DNA from 4 places in the Gracilibacillus xinjiangensis genome. Region 4 is predicted to be linked to each of the others. Evidence: predicted binding sites of a transcription regulator. Region 4 holds the regulator's gene; each other region holds the start of a gene.
The links. The regulator LexA, encoded in region 4, represses DNA repair genes until DNA is damaged. The targets are predictions, from matches to a motif close to CGAACATATGTTCG.
Positions count from the first base shown of each region.

Region 1: uvrB (excinuclease ABC subunit UvrB) is a predicted target of LexA. The motif match lies at 2,149-2,162, and genes of this name have one in related genera.
Region 2: ACFOY7_RS03160 (Y-family DNA polymerase) is a predicted target of LexA. The motif match lies at 2,121-2,134, and genes of this name have one in related genera.
Region 3: addB (helicase-exonuclease AddAB subunit AddB) is a predicted target of LexA. The motif match lies at 2,251-2,264, and genes of this name have one in related genera.

Region 1 covers NZ_JBHSDT010000008.1:1,274,732-1,278,939, forward strand. The annotation lists gene uvrA (excinuclease ABC subunit UvrA) at 1-102, opposite strand, end outside; gene uvrB (excinuclease ABC subunit UvrB) at 109-2,094, opposite strand; gene ACFOY7_RS17805 (peptide chain release factor 3) at 2,352-3,938, opposite strand; gene ACFOY7_RS17810 (SNF2 helicase associated domain-containing protein) at 4,147-4,208, shown strand, end outside.
Region 2 covers NZ_JBHSDT010000003.1:34,192-38,399, forward strand. The annotation lists gene ACFOY7_RS03150 (NAD(P)-dependent oxidoreductase) at 1-470, shown strand, start outside; gene ACFOY7_RS03155 (YolD-like family protein) at 506-832, opposite strand; gene ACFOY7_RS03160 (Y-family DNA polymerase) at 825-2,078, opposite strand; gene trhO (oxygen-dependent tRNA uridine(34) hydroxylase TrhO) at 2,827-3,804, shown strand; gene ACFOY7_RS03170 (glutathione peroxidase) at 3,925-4,208, shown strand, end outside.
Region 3 covers NZ_JBHSDT010000004.1:1,023,770-1,027,977, reverse strand. The annotation lists gene addB (helicase-exonuclease AddAB subunit AddB) at 1-2,190, opposite strand, end outside; gene lepB (signal peptidase I) at 2,588-3,136, opposite strand; gene ACFOY7_RS08955 (TVP38/TMEM64 family protein) at 3,195-3,854, opposite strand; gene ACFOY7_RS08950 (YhjD family protein) at 4,100-4,208, shown strand, end outside.
Region 4 covers NZ_JBHSDT010000008.1:856,092-860,299, reverse strand. The annotation lists gene ACFOY7_RS15625 (hypothetical protein) at 5-253, shown strand; gene ACFOY7_RS15620 (hypothetical protein) at 301-444, shown strand; gene ACFOY7_RS15615 (YjcZ family sporulation protein) at 779-883, opposite strand; gene ACFOY7_RS15610 (spore germination protein) at 1,177-1,389, shown strand; gene ACFOY7_RS15605 (spore germination protein) at 1,421-1,657, shown strand; gene lexA (transcriptional repressor LexA) at 1,983-2,603, opposite strand; gene ACFOY7_RS15595 (YneB family resolvase-like protein) at 2,874-3,539, shown strand; gene ACFOY7_RS15590 (DUF896 domain-containing protein) at 3,601-3,825, shown strand; gene tkt (transketolase) at 3,973-4,208, shown strand, end outside.

The DNA of each region.
Region 1 (4,208 bases), 420 kb from region 4:
CAATCCTGTTAGAACAACTAATTTATCTTTTGGAATATCAATCGAAATGTTTTTTAAATTATGTGCACGTGCTCCTTTAATCGAAATGGTTTTCTTTGCCATTACTGATCACCCTTCTACTTTCAGTTCTAAAACTAAATCACGAAGCTCTGCAGCACGCTCGAAATTTAATTCCTTTGCTGCCTGCTTCATTTCCTGCTCCATTTTTTCGATTAGCTTGTCTTTCTCTTTCTTTGACATGTCTTTTAATTTTGGAGTCTCTTCTCCATACGTTGCTTCTGTTTCTGCAGCCATTGTTGCTCTGATAACATCTCTGACTTCTTTTTTAATCGTCTTAGGTGTAATGCCATGTTCCTTGTTATACGCTTCTTGTTTCTCTCGACGGCGATACGTTTCATCAATAGCCTTACGCATCGAATCAGTTACCCTGTCGGCATACATAATTACTTTCCCATTTTCATTTCGGGCTGCACGTCCCATTGTTTGGATTAAGGAACGCTCAGAGCGTAAGAAGCCTTCTTTATCAGCATCTAATATAGTAACCAGAGAAACTTCCGGAATGTCTAAACCTTCCCTTAATAAATTGATACCAACAAGAACATCATACTTCCCTATCCTTAAATCCCGAATAATTTCAATTCGCTCCAGTGTTTTTATTTCAGAATGAAGGTAGGCAACTTTTATTCCAATCTCTTTTAAATAATCTGTAAGGTCCTCCGACATTTTTTTCGTTAATGTTGTAACAAGTACACGTTCATTTTTAGTAACACGTTCATTAATCTCACCAATCAAATCATCTATTTGGCCTTCAATTGGTCTGACTTCGACTTCAGGGTCTAATAAACCTGTTGGACGAATAATTTGCTCTGTCATTTTCGGTGTATGTTCGAGTTCATAAGGGCCTGGTGTTGCTGAAACAAATATTAATTGGTTTGCCTTTTTATCGAATTCATCGAAAGTTAATGGCCGGTTATCCATTGCTGAAGGCAAGCGGAAACCATGATCCACTAGAACTTGTTTCCGTGCCTGGTCTCCATTATACATACCACGAATTTGGGGTAATGTAACATGTGACTCATCAATTACGATTAAAGAGTCCTCGGGAAAGTAATCTAATAAGGTATATGGAGTGGACCCCGCTTCCCTTAATGATAGGTGTCTGGAATAATTCTCAATTCCTGAACAAAAGCCCATTTCAGCCATCATTTCCAAATCGTAATTTGTCCGTTGTTCTATTCTTTGTGCTTCCAGCAGTTTATCTTCTTCCCGGAACTTTGCTAACTGTTCTTTTAATTCTGTCTTTATGTTTTCCATTGCGATTTTTAATTTTTCCTCACCTGTCACGAAGTGGGAAGCAGGAAAGATAGCAATGTGTTCTCTATCCCCAAGTATCTCACCTGTTAATGCGTCAACTTCACGAATTCGATCAATTTCATCGCCAAAGAATTCGACACGAACACAATGTTCTTCCTTTGATGCTGGAATGATTTCAACAGAATCGCCACGAACGCGAAAGGTACCCCGTTGAAAATCTATGTCGTTTCTGGCATATTGAATGTTCACCAATTCGCGCAAAAGATCATCTCGTTCTTTTTCCATTCCAACACGCAATGAAAGCACTTGGCTTCTGTACTCTTCCGGTGAACCTAAACCATATATACAAGAAACACTCGCAACAATCAAAACATCATTTCGTTCAAATAATGCCGAAGTAGCTGAGTGCCTTAATTTATCTATCTCATCATTAATACTCGCATCTTTTTCGATAAAGGTATCTGTTGATGGAACATATGCTTCTGGCTGGTAATAATCATAATAACTGACAAAATATTCGACCGCATTGTTTGGGAAGAATTCCTTAAATTCACTATACAATTGACCTGCTAATGTTTTGTTATGGGCAATAACTAATGTAGGACGATTAATTTCTTTAACAACATTGGATATCGTAAATGTTTTTCCAGTACCTGTTGCACCCAGTAATGTTTGGCAACGCTGGTTATTATTTACCCCCTCCACTAATTCTTTAATTGCTTTTGGTTGGTCACCTTGCGGCTGATATGGTGCCTCCAACGAAAAAGTATTCTGTTCCATCTTTTTACCTCCGTTTCTCAATGTAACTATTATACATGAAGTCGCTATAAAAAGCGAACAAATATTCGTTTAATTTAGTATCATACAATATCATTATAACCAAACGCTGGTGGGTGATAAAAGAGATATGAATTTTCGAGGTTATATAAGTGGATAATGCATGCTAATAATAAGGCTTTCTCCCCTTATCTTTCTACTTACAGCTTTTTAAAAAAATCACTTATCAAAAAAGCACAGCTAATTGCTGTGCTTTTTCATCATGTTGACTGGTCATACTGATTTACTTCAAATAAATCAATTAACTCAATATCTGCATGTTTATCAACAAACCATCTTAATGCGAAATCATTTTTAAATAAAACAAGGAATTCATCATCACGATCTTTCACTAATAGATTTCTTTCATCAAATAATTTGGTATCTACTTGCTCCTTTTTCAACCAGCGAGGAATACGATCACCGATTGACTCTAACATTACTTCCACATTATACTCATTCTTCATCCGGTGCTGAAAAACTTCATACTGCAACTGTCCGACTGCCCCAATAATATAAGAATCAGTTGGATAACCGCGGAATAATTGTATAGCACCTTCCTGGACAAGCTGTTCAATCCCTTTCCGGAATTGTTTGGCTTTCATTACATTCTTTGCTGATACTCGTTGAAATAATTCTGGTGGGAATGATGGCAATTCATCATATTCAAAAACGTTCTTTCCATCAAGTAACGTGTCACCAATTCGATAAGAGCCTGGATCATAAATTCCAATAATATCGCCCGGATATGCTTCTTCAACCGTATCACGTGATGAGGCAACAAATTGCTGTGTCTGTCCTAACCGGATTGTTTTTCCTGTTCTGGCTAACTGGACATTCATTCCTCGTTCGAAACGACCTGAACACACTCTTAAAAACGCCACACGGTCACGGTGCTGCGGATTCATGTTTGCCTGAATTTTAAAAATAAAGCCAGAGAAATCCGGGTAATCAGGATGGATCACTTCATCCTTTGTCCTTCTGGGACCAGGTGCTGGTGCCATTTTCACAAATGTATTAAAAAATACTTCAATACCGAATGGTGCAAGTGCACTACCGAAGAAAACAGGTGTCTGTTCCCCTGCAAGTACTCTTTCTAAGGAGAATTGATCTCCCGCTTCATTTAATAATTCTAACTCTTCCACTGTTTCCTGATATGTTGGATTCTCAGCAATTGCTTTATTTTCAGGCAAGTCCATGTCTTTTAAATCAATATATGTTTCTTCTTCATTTCCATTAAACTGAATAAATTGATTATGGTATCTGTCTAATATGCCTAAAAAGCGTTTTCCCATGCCGACAGGCCAATTCATTGGATATGTTTCGATATTTAAAACTTCCTCTATTTGATCCATTAAGTCTAATGGATCTCGGCTTTCACGGTCTAATTTATTTATAAAAGTAAAAATCGGAATTCCGCGCATTTTACAAACTTTGAATAATTTGATTGTCTGTGCCTCAATCCCTTTCGTTGCATCAATAATCATTACAACACTGTCGACAGCAGTTAATGTACGATACGTATCTTCACTGAAATCCTCGTGCCCTGGTGTATCGAGAATATTGACCTTGAAGCCTTCATATTCAAAATTCATTACACTTGATGTAACAGAGATCCCACGTTGTTTCTCAATTTCCATCCAATCAGATGTAGCGAACTTCCCAGATTTCTTCCCTTTTACTGTTCCAGCTGAACGAATCAAATTCCCTTGTAATAACAGTTTTTCCGTCATCGTTGTTTTCCCCGCATCCGGGTGGGAGATGATCGCGAACGTTTTTCTTTTTTGCACTTCTTCTTGTAAACCCATTCCATTCCCTACTTTCCATAGCAGTCGCTCTTTCTATTGTACACTATTTAGACTTTGCTAAAAATAGCAGTTTCTTTACAAATTGTCAATCTAGATGGAATCACAGCATCTTTCTGTTATAATATAATGATGGTTTGAAAAAAATGAACTATAAAGTTTTTTAGTATGAGTAAACGAAAATCTTCGATCGGACAAGGAAGGGATATACATGCAGCAAATTCCATTGAATGAACAATCGATCCGAAAACTTACAGGTGATCGTTTTTATCA
Region 2 (4,208 bases), on a different contig from region 4:
TTTCCATAATGGTCGGAGCAGCAGACGAAGCCTTTCATGCAGTCCTCCCTGTTTTAGAATGTATGGGGGAAAATATTGTTCATCAAGGTCCTGCCGGTGCGGGGCAACATACAAAAATGGCCAATCAGATAACCATTGCCTCCAATATGATCGGAGTTTCAGAAGCAATAACTTATGCAAAAAAAGCAGGATTAGACCCTGTGCGTGTACTTAAAAGTATTACCTCCGGTGCTGCGGGAAGCTGGTCATTAAGTAATTTAGCTCCACGGATGATTAAGCAAGACTATGCTCCAGGGTTTTATGTAAAACATTTTATAAAAGACATGAAAATTGCTCTTCAATCTGCTAAGAACATGGGATTAAACACACCTGGTTTGGACTTGTCGTTAAAGTTGTATGAAGAATTAGCGGAAAACGGTGAAGAAGATAGTGGTACACAAGCACTTATTAAATGGTTTGAGCAAGAGTGATATGGGCGCACCTATCATCAGGATAGGTGCTCTCACTAACCTTCCACTGTCAAAATATTTTCCAATGGTATGGTGATACGCTCTGATTCCATATTCTCCACTCTGATTGACTGATTATAACGATCAATCCGAACAATGGCACAATGATCGGTTTTATAGTAACTCTCATTGTAGTATTTGATTTTCACCCTTTTATTTAAAACAAAAGCCTCTACGAGGATTTGTGCATTTTCCTCCAATTGCTGTTCATCGATATTTTTCTTTGCTTCTACTTCGTCTTCTTGCCACATGTCTCTTAATATTTTCACATGTTCCGGTAACATAAGGGACGCCCACTTAATACTCCCTCTATCACTATGCATAATGTCCACCTATCTTTTTACTTCGTTCTAAAGTAATTCCTTGTTCTGTATAACTGCTTGCTCTTAAGATTGCTGTTGGTCCATATTTCTCACGAATTGCGTCCATCACATAACCAATATTATTTTTTCGTTGGTCTTCAAATAATGACAATTGGATGCCAACATCTCTGCTTAAATTCGTTAAAGCGACAGATGCTCGCCTTATCTCACTTTGTCCATCATAAAAGGTATGAAATAATTGCATACAAACCTGATGCATGGACATTGTTATATTCGTCGGTGCATCAATCGACATTGAGCGACTAAATCCCCCACCTGTTTCTTGAGAATAACCGATCGATAAATGTATCGTCCGGCCATACATTTGATCTTTTCGCGCTCGTCTGCAAGCTTCTTCACATAATTCTAATAATACTGTTGGAATTTCCGACCCTTTGTAGTTTCTTAACAATGTTATCCCATGTCCGTAGCCTTTTTGTTCTGATTTTGTAAAATCACCCTCTACGGGACTTAAGTCAATTCCCCACGCATGCCAATATAGCTGCTCACCAATCACACCAAACCGCTTCTTTAGTTGTTCTAATGGATGATTAGCAAGCTGACCTAACGAAAATATCCCCATTCGATTTAGATGCTTTCTCAATCGGCTCCCTATTCCCCAAATTTTCCCTATTTCAACTGGCCACAGCAATCTTTCTATATCTTCATAACGACATTCTGCTATTCCGTTTGCTGCCTTTTTCGCATGAATATCCATGACTACTTTTGCCAAAAATTTATTTTCACCTATTCCTATAGCTGACGGGATGCCAAATTGGTCCAATATTCTTTGCTGGATCAATTCAGCAGCATCGGTCGCAGAGCCATATAATTTTTCTGTACCATCTAATGTAACCCATAATTCATCAACCGAATAAACATGAATCGCTTCTTTTGGCACGATTGTTGTAATCATTTTAGTGATCGCTAAACTTACATTTAAATACCTTTCCATTCTTGCTGGAGCAATAATAATTCCAGGGTCATCCGGCAATTCAAAAAAACGACTCACATTACTAACACGATAGGTTTTCTTCAATGCTGGTGATGCGGCTAATACGATACTGCCTGATCGATTCGGATCTCCAACAACTGCAAGCATTGTTTTGATTGGATCCATTCCTCTATCTACACATTCGACGCTTGCATAGAAAGATCGCATATCAATACAAAGTACATTATGCCTGGGATACATTGAATAATCCATGTTATACACTCCTCATAAGAACGTTTGTTCTAATTATACCACGGAACATAAGTTTGTATACATGTAAATTTATCCTCTATCCAACATAATCATACCTTCTTATTTTTTTGACTTAATAGAGGTCTTCTCTTTTCACTGACCATTTAAAGCGCCTCTCAATACCATGGCGCGAATGCTAAGCATGGCTAATGGCATTGAAACCTCCTCTCAATTCCATGGCGCGATTGTTATGCATGGCTAATGGCATTGAAACGGCCTCTCAATGCCATGGCGCGATTGTTATGCATGGCTAATGGCATTGATACCTCCTCTCAATGCCATGGCTCAAAAGTTAAGCATGGCTAGTGGCATTGATACCTCCTCTCATTACCATGGCGCGATTGTTATGCATGGCTAGTGGCATTGATACCTCCTCTCAATTCCATGGCGCGATTGTTATGCATGGCTAATGGCATTGAAACCTCCTCTCATTACCATGGCGCGAATGAAAATCATTCATTTCTTACTGCCTAAACTACTTATGCCCTTCTTAGACTTCAATTTCCTGACACCCCGACAACTTCCTCGAAATCTTTCGGTTATTTATATAAAATGACAATATGTTAGCATTTTCTAACAAACGGAAGTGCAAATTAGATTGAGAACTGCTAAGAAACGTGATAAAATATGTTCTTGCAAGATTATAAAAGAATAAAACCAACCTAAAACATTTATATCTTGCAAATATGAATTGATAGGTGGTAGAAAAATGGAAACCAAAGAAAAGTACCAAGTATTATTGTATTATAAGTTTGTCACAATCGAAGACCCTGAAACATATGCGCAAGAACACTTAAACTTCTGCAGAGACTTAGGCTTAAAAGGGCGTATTCTTGTAGCAGAAGAAGGTATTAATGGCACTGTTTCGGGAACAGTCGAACAAACAAACAAGTATATGGAAACAATGCATAATGATCCGAGATTTAATGATATGGTGTTCAAAATCGATGAAGCAGATGGACATGCATTCAAAAAGATGCATTGCCGCCATCGTCCAGAGCTTGTGACACTTCGATTAGGAGAAGAAAATGTAGATCCGCGCAAGAAAAATGCGGACTTCTTAACCCCTAAAGAATTTTACGAAGCAATGCAAGATGAAAACACTGTTATTTTAGATACCAGAAATGACTACGAATATGAACTAGGCCATTTCCGTGGTGCAATTAATCCAGATATCGATAATTTCCGCGAATTGCCTGAGTGGATTGAAAATAATCGGGAAAAACTAGAAGGCAAGAAAGTATTAATGTATTGTACTGGCGGAATTCGTTGTGAGAAATTCGGCGGATGGATGAAAGAAAAAGGATTTGACGATGTTGGGCAGCTCCATGGCGGTATCGTCACTTATGGACAAGATCCAGAAGTACAAGGCGAATTATGGGACGGACAATTATATGTTTTTGATGAACGTATTTCTGTTCCTGTTAACAAGAAAGAGCATGTTGTTGTCGGAAAAGACTATTTCGATGGGCAGCCTTGCGAACGTTATGTAAATTGTGCAAATCCAGAATGTAACAGACAAATGTTATGTTCTGAAGAAAATGAACATAAATATATGCGTGGATGCTCACATGAATGTCGTGTTCACCCTCGCAGCTTATATATAAATGAACATGAATTAACGGAAGAAGAAATCCAAGCACGTCTTGACCGTATTGCAGAAGAAGACGGTGCTGCACAAGCATAATTCAAAAAGCATGTCATAGAAAGTTAGCTCTTTCTTATGACATGCTTTTTTTGAAATAGAGCAAAATACATCTATTTAATATCAATTTATGCTACCATTTTCAATAAAAGGAGGAGTTCCATGTCTATATTTGATATAACTGTGGAAACAGTTAACGGAGATGAAAAGAAATTAGGTGTTTACAAAGGAAAAGCAATAATTGTCGTTAATACTGCCAGTAAATGTGGGTTCACTCCGCAATTTGACGGCCTTCAAGCATTATACGAAAAATATAAAGAGGATGGTTTAGAAATTCTAGGTTTTCCAAGCAATCAGTTTATGAACCAGGAACCTGGTTCAAGTGAAGAAGCTGAAGAATTTTGCCGAATAAATTATGGGGTAAGTTTCCCAATGTTCGCAAAAAC
Region 3 (4,208 bases), on a different contig from region 4:
ATAGCCTCGTAATATTCGAGCTAATTGAGCTGTCAGTGCTCCTCTAGTTTTCACAGGGGTTGTTATAAATCGTTTAGCATCCATCATTTCTTCCGGATCTTGTAAAGTAATTTTCTCTAAGCGTTCGGGGAAAATCTCCTCGATTCGCTTAACAAGCGGGGAAGCTGCCTTCATTTTGCCTTCTTCATTACTCAGCGGATAGCTAACCCATAAATAATCTGTAGGTAAAGTAAACGCACTATATACGTAAAAGGCATCATCTAACAGTTGACGTTTACTTCCTTCAGCTAACTGGATACCTTGTGTTAATAATACATTGCGCTCTTCTTCTGAGATCAGGCCATCTCCGCCCTGTTTCATCGGCCATGTTCCTTCATTTACACCAAGTAAAAATGCACATTTAATTCCATGCATTCTCGAACGGTCAATCGAACCGACAACAATATGATCAATACTTGGCGGGACATGGGAAAATTGCAATGTGTCAAAACCAGATTCTAAAATGTTACGAAATGCTTTTAAATCAATCGTTTCTTCCCCAGCTATTTCCGTTATCTCTTCTAACAGTTGAATAATTGCATCCCATACCTGGTCTTGTTCACGTCCTTTTTCAATTCGGCCTTCTTGATCATATTGATCACGGATTTTCTCTAATTGTTGCGGCACCCTGATCTGCTCGAGCCAATTAAACAAAACAATTGCTTTATCTTTTATTGTGCTCGCTTCCCTTAAGTCATTGTCAAGTGGACCAATAATTTCTGCTACTTGGTTACGATACATGTTTATTTTTTTCTGTATCGTTAATTCACGATCCGTTTGAGCCGATTGGTCAAATCCTCGGAATCGTTGAAAAAGCCAGGGCTGATCATTTAACCACCTGTTTCTCCCCCTGATTCCATACTCAAGCACATAGTTTTCTAATTGATCAATTGCTTCCTGGTCCAAACGATATTGTTTATCACCTTCAGGAATAAAGCCTGTCTTTAATAAACGGAATATCGCATCATAACGCCAATCTCCTTCAATTACATCAAGCAATGAACGGACACATTCTATGAGCGGATGATTGAGCATCGTCCTTTTCTCATCAACAAAGACCGGAATGCGATAGTCTTCAAAGACCGTTGTAATCAAATCATGATAGACTTCAGGCTCCCGTATCAATATGGCAATGTCTCTGTAACGGTAATTCTGATCTCGTACTAATTTGACAATTTCTTGTGCAGCACCCTCAACTTCTGCCCGAGGGTGCACTGCTTCCGCTAACTGAACAGGTGCTTTTTGTCCGAAGGGTACAGCAGGCCGATCGTCAAAATGCCTGTCCAAATGGACAAAAGCTGTCTCTTCTTTATTTTTTAGTATCTCCGTTTCGATTGATACATTATGTTTTTGTGCTAATTGTTCCATTTGAACATACGTTTCTTTTGTCACATGATATAAATCCAATGGGTCAATTACGGTATCATTTACTTGATCTATTGTTAATGTTATATTAACTTGTTTCGCCTTTTGCAACATTACTTCTATTACCATTAATTCCTGTGGTGTAAAATGATGAAAACCATCAATGTACACTTCCGTGTCATGTAAAAAGTCACTTTCCATTAATTTTCCAATTAATAATTGCAGTCTATCCTCATTATCCATATAAGCACCAGCTAGTGCTTGGACTAATTGATCATAAATGTAATATAAATCATCTAGTTTATTTGTCAGTGCTTTCTCTGTAATCGTTTGGTGCTGAAAACGATCCATTTCCATGATCTGCTCTGTGAGCATATCTGGTGTGATACAATACCGCTTAAATTCTGTAATCATATCTTCTAACTGTTTAAGGAACCCTTGTTTTTCTATTGCTTTCTGAAATACCTTCCACTCAGAGGTTCGCTGTTCAATGATTTTTCGGAGCATCATTTGTATACCTGTTGATGTAATGAATTTTTTCGTTGCCCCTCCATTTTTTTGCATTACACGCCATGCAAGACGAGAGAAACTGTACACTTGTGCCCGAATCGAACCATTGATTTGCGAATCATTTAACAAGGCATATTCCTGTTGAAATGTCATTTGATCTGGAACTAAATAAATAATCGGGGAACCTTGAGGATTTTTTTGAAGTTTCGCTTTGATTTCCGTTACACATTGTTCACTTTTATTTGCTGTTGAACTGCCAATAATATAGCGTAACAAAAAAACACCTACTCTCTCGGTCTTTTTACTGGTTTTTACTAACCTTTCTCTCCATTATACCAAACTAATGTTCTTTTGTTTAGCAAAAAAAATAGGCAAAGATGAGAAAAGATGAGAAAAGAACAGGTTGATTTTTGTTGTCCAGGAATAATCTCTTCCCCATGGCAGCATCTGCTCATATACTTTCATAAGCTGTCGCAGGCACGGTCTAGCCTCCTTTAAAAGACTTTGGAAACTTCAGACACGTGCTGCTTTTTTCTATTAGCAGACTGTATTTGAATAACTTACTTTAGAATTTTATTCAGATTTCCTCTGGTATACACCGTCGGGAGAGGAGAGGTAACTAAGCATCAGCCTGACATTCTCACAACCGCTTGTAGTAAGCGCTTACCTTTTATTAGCGGATTAATTGAAAATCAATGGCTGACATTGGCCAATACAATACGTCCACTTTTCCTACTACTGTTCCTTGATCAACAAATCCAATATCTCTGCTGTCATAACTTTTTCTGCGATTATCACCTAAAACAAATAACTTACCTTCCGGAACCTCTGACACTTCTGTAATCTCTTCCAAAGTGAAATCATTGGTTAATTTCCCATCAACTACTTCACGATATGGTTGCAGATATTCCTCTGCAACTGGTTCACCATTTATATATAATGTATCATCTTTATAAGCAATATGATCCCCAGGCAAACCAATTACTCGTTTGACATAGTCTTCTTTCTCATTTGCATGAAACACAATAACATCAAAACGATCAATATTTTTTAAATCATAAATCATTTTATTTACCATTAGTAAGTTCCCATCATACAATGTTGGCTCCATTGATTTGCCATTTACTACATAACTGGCAAACAGGTAAGAGCGGAAGAAAAAAGCAAGTAAAAGGGAAAATAGTATGATGCGGATAATGGACCACGTCTTTTTCTTTTTCATGGTATTCCCTCCAGCATTTTATTACTAATCTACCCCCATTCTCCCCTTTTTAATCTCTTTATTTCCATTTTTTCTGTTCGGCCCTTTTTTGCAACCGTTTTTCCATATACTTACCGGCTAACCAAAAAACAACAATCCCTATCCCGACAATAATTGACTTTACTGGATTCTTCGCAAAAGATACGATACTATCTCCAATGTACGAAACGGTGAAGACCATGACAGCCTTCCCTAAAAATACAGCTAAAATAAATTGATACAGATTAACTTTAGATAATGCTGCTACCAGGTTGATAACAGCAGATGGAGAAAAAGGGAAACAAAGTAATAAAAATAATGGACCAAATCCATGACGTTCCAACCAATCCATTACTTTTACTACTTGTTTGCTTTTACGTATCCAGCGAAACAATCGGACATTTTTAAAATGGCGTACAACAAGGAAAACAACAACTGAACCTAAACTTGCCCCGATCCATGAAAGCAAAAATCCTTTAAGCAATCCATAGGCTGCAGCATTTGTCATCACAAATACAACCAATGGCAAAAAAGGTAAAAAAGCTTCCAGAAACGGCAGAAGAAAGCCGGGAATCGGGCCTAAGCTTTCATAACTTTTTAATAAGAAGTTAACAAGCTGATCATAATCGTTTGCCTCAATTAATTTCTTTATTTGATCAATATCTATATCTCCAATATTCCTTATATTATATGTGAACATCCTTATTAAGAACCCCTTTTTTTCTAATTAAGTGAGACTTTCTCAGTGAAGCTTTTTCATCCCCCGCAAGGCCTGACGAAACTTTCAGAAAGCGAACACCATGATAGAAGGCAATCTGTTTTTGTTCATCTCTTCTATTTATTTTAATACTTCTTGCCTTTTTTTACTAATAAAAAAATGTTTGTTGCATTTTTGTTCATAACTGCATATAATAGAACACACGTTCCTAAAAAGGAGAGATAACGATGCGATACTTAGAAGAGCATGAATGGAAATTAGCTTCCCGTTTTTTGTTTATGTCTATGGCATTACGCGTGATTAAACATGACTTAACACAACTTCAACAAAATACTC
Region 4 (4,208 bases):
AGATATGTGCAGTGATGAGTCAGATAATTTAGCAAGTGAAAAGAGTAAGTATGAAGTGAGTAAGAATAATGTATTGGAGTATCTAGACGCAAATAACATACCAGAAGAAGTAAAAAATCTATACCCGGTATACGAAACCTACAATGGCCTGCACCCCAAATATATAAAGGAAGCCATTACGATTTTTGCGGAGTCTGACCCAATAGTCAATCAAGTTCAGTTGACATCAGTCAACATCGATTACAAACGTTAGAGGAGTTTTTAAGCTATTATGATGGGGAAGGTTTTGAAGTAGACGGAGTGAACTATTTAGTGAATGATGAAATGATTATCATTCTAACTGGTCTTTCCCTGTTAGAATACATTATTAATGAAGGCACTATATTATCAACTGCAATTGACCTTTTTAACGTGGCGAAAGCTAAACTGATACCTGCAGAATAAGTTGGTACACACTATACTCGTGCAAAAGCTCTCGAGACTTTAACAGTTTTTAAAAACGTAAAAGTCTTTTCGAAAAATCAGTGGAATATTTTACTGCTGATAGTTCAGTATTCTAGTAATTCATGAGAAGGAGAGCCATAGTATTTATGCATAACCCTGACACTATTGTGGCAGAGTTTACTTGTATAGGGGTACCAACCAGAACAATTTGATATGACATTCGTTAAAAAGGCCAGTATTTGACATCAGAAGTGCCTGATATTTTTAATTTTGATCGTTTTACTACATAAAGATACATGTGAATTTCTTGCCACCAAATACTTTCAATTTTGCTTTAATAGCTGTAACCACCAACGTAGGAACTACCAACTATTATTAACAGAATGAATAGGACAACAATTAAAGCAAAGCCAGAACCGTAACCTCCACTCGCGCCCATTATATAACACCTCCTCAACTTAGATAGTATCATTATATGAAAAGTTGAATGAAATGCGTCGGCTTATGTCATATTCCTAAGGATGTTTTAGCAATAAGCTTGACTTTCACTGTATTTAAAGGAGAAAAAATGATAGTCAATAAATCATCAAAATAGGATTATTAATTATTCTATTTATTACTAGTTCATTATCCATTTCAACAGTAGTGTTCTAGTCATAAATTATACTTATAATGAAAACTGGAATAGTTATATATTGCCATTCTAAGTTTTCAATGAAGGGAGGGTATAATTTGACTATTATATTAGGTCCAGTAACGATTAATAGCAACGAGGGTATTATAGTCAGTAATACTTTAAATACTTGTCCAACATTTATAAGTAAAACTGTTGCCGGTGCTGGCAGTTTCAACACAGGGTATTGGATTAAAACAAATACTAATATAAATAGATCTTCTTCAATTGATCCAGATATAAATGATGCAAATATAGCTGAAAATATTTAAAAGGTTAATAAAAAAAGGAGGTTCTCGAAAAATGTCATGTTTTTTCTTTGGTCCTGTCACAATTAATAGTAATGAAGGGTTAATAGTAAAACAAGCGATACATGCATCTCCTACTTCTACAAGTAAGGTAGTTACTGGATCTGGAAGCTTTAATACTGGTTTTTTTACTATGAATAGTAATGGAGTAAGCACAAGTCATACGTTTGATCCGGATGCAGAGGATTCAAATATTTTAGATACAATAGAGACAGATGTTGGTGAAATTTGATAGAGGAACTGTTGCGGGAATTTGCCAAGAAGTTAATTGTAAAAGCTGTGTCGGTATAAGTACCAGTCATAAGATATAAAATAAGAAACGAAATATCTGAGCTTTGAAACCCTTTCTCTATAAGTGAAAGGGTTTATATGTTCCTAATACCAAATTCTTATGGTGGAAAGTTAACCGTTATAAAGGAGACTCAAAGACAGTTAGTCATGAAACTGAATATATTTCAATAATTCAAGACAGGCAGAATACAATAATGGATGTTCTGCTTAATCTGATGCTAAGTAAAAAATTCTACATATTCCTATGTAGAATTTTCCCTATTACTCTATAGATGTCTATATAAACCTACTACTTTCCCTAGAATACTGACATTATCATAAAGAAGCGGCTCCATTGTCGCATTTTCGGGCTGCAAACGGATATGGTCCTTTTCTTTAAAGAAACGTTTGACAGTTGCTTCACTATCTTCCGTCATTGCTACAACAATATCCCCATTTACTGCTGTATTTTGTTGTTTAACAATTACCTTATCTCCATCAAGAATCCCTGCCTCAATCATACTATTTCCTTCAATTATCAGAACAAATATTTGATCGCCGCTATGTACATCAGTGCTGGGAATCGGAATATATTCTTCAATGTTCTCTACTGCTGTAATAGGTAAACCTGCTGTAACTTTACCGATTACAGGAGCAAAAGCAGCTTCCGTTTTTGGAATTTCATTATCATTTTCCTGTGATAATACTTCAATTGCCCTGGGTTTGGTAGGGTCTCTTCTTATGTACCCCTTTTTTTCCAATCTCGCTAAATGACCATGCACAGTAGAACTGGAAGCAAGACCTACTGCTTGCCCAATTTCACGCACAGACGGCGGATATCCTTTTAAATCTACTTGTTCTTTAATATATGCAAGGATCTGTTCCTGTCTTTTTGATAGATTAGTCATAATCAATACTCCTTTAACGTATGATTTGTTAGGAATATTATAACATACGTTCGGAATAATCACAAACATTCGTTCGAAAATACTTGACAAGAACCTTTGTTCGTATATAATGGAAATACGAACAAAGGTTCTCTGGAGGGATAAAAATGATAAAGAAAATTTCTAAAGTTGATTTATTCTATTTGATTTCTTTTGTTGTGGGGATTATCTTTTTATATAGTTCATTTATTTGGAATGTATAAACAAAGAGATCAAGGAGTCGTTAAAATTTTGAATGCAATCATTTATTGCCGTGTTAGTACGGATAAAGAGACACAGGAGAGTTCAATACATAGACAGGCAGAAGAACTTAGCCGGTTTGCTAAAGAAAAAGGTTATAATATTGTGAAAATAATTAAGGAAAAGCAAAGTGGCTACGAGATTGAAAGAGAAGGTGTGTTTGATCTTTTAGAACTTTTTCAACAAAAAAAAGCGAATATTTTACTAATACAAGATGAAACTAGATTAGGAAGAGGGAATGCTAAAATTGCATTGCTCCATCAGCTAGCAAAGATGAATATTACTATATTAACTATTGCACACAGCGGGAAATTAGAACTCTCTGAAGGTGATTCAATGGTATTGCAAATAGTATCGATTGTAGAAGAATATCAGCGTAAATTACATAATGCGAAAATTAAGCGGGGAATGAGGAAAGCGATAAATAATGGATACAATCCTGCCAATAACCTTTCCAACCAACATTTAGCGCAAGGTAGAGAACGGAAGGAATTTCCCATTGAGGAAGTGGTACGACTAAGGGGGAACAACCTGACCTTTGCAGAAATTACTTCTATACTGCAAGGAATGGGTTACAATGTCTCAAAGGCAACAGTTCATCGTCGATACCAAGAACACGAATTGCTTGATAAAAATAAAATGAGTGATTTACAATGAAGAGAGTGTACAAATAATATGTATACTCTTTTCTATTATTTTGAGATAAAGGAGTAAAATAATGCTTTCTAATGATAAAATTGCAAGAATTAATGAATTGGCAAATAAAGCTAAGAAAGAAGAACTAAGTCCAGAGGAAAAAAAAGAACAACAGGCATTACGTCAGGAATATTTAAAAAATGTGAGAAAGTCATTCAAAAACCATATGAAAGGAATGACTGTCATTGATCCAAATGGGAACGATGTCACTCCGGATAAATTAAAGCAACTTAAATCAAAGAAATAGTGTACACTATTTCTTTGATTTTTATAAAAAAACGAGACATAATTACAAAAAATTAGCTTTTTTTAAAGGAGATACTTGTCTAATCTTCGTTTTCGTTATAGGATTATAGATGTGCGTACATATATTGTTTTGAAAGGGGAAATAAAAATGTCAACTCAAATTGAACAAATGTCTATAAATACAATTCGTACATTGTCAATAGACGCTATTGAAAATGCTAATTCCGGTCATCCAGGTTTACCAATGGGTGCTGCTCCGATGGCTTACACACTATGGACAGAGCATATGAACCAAAACCCTAAAAACTCTAAATGGTTTAATCGTGACCGATTTGTATTATCTGCAGGTCATGGTTCAATGTTACTGTACAGTTTATTACATCT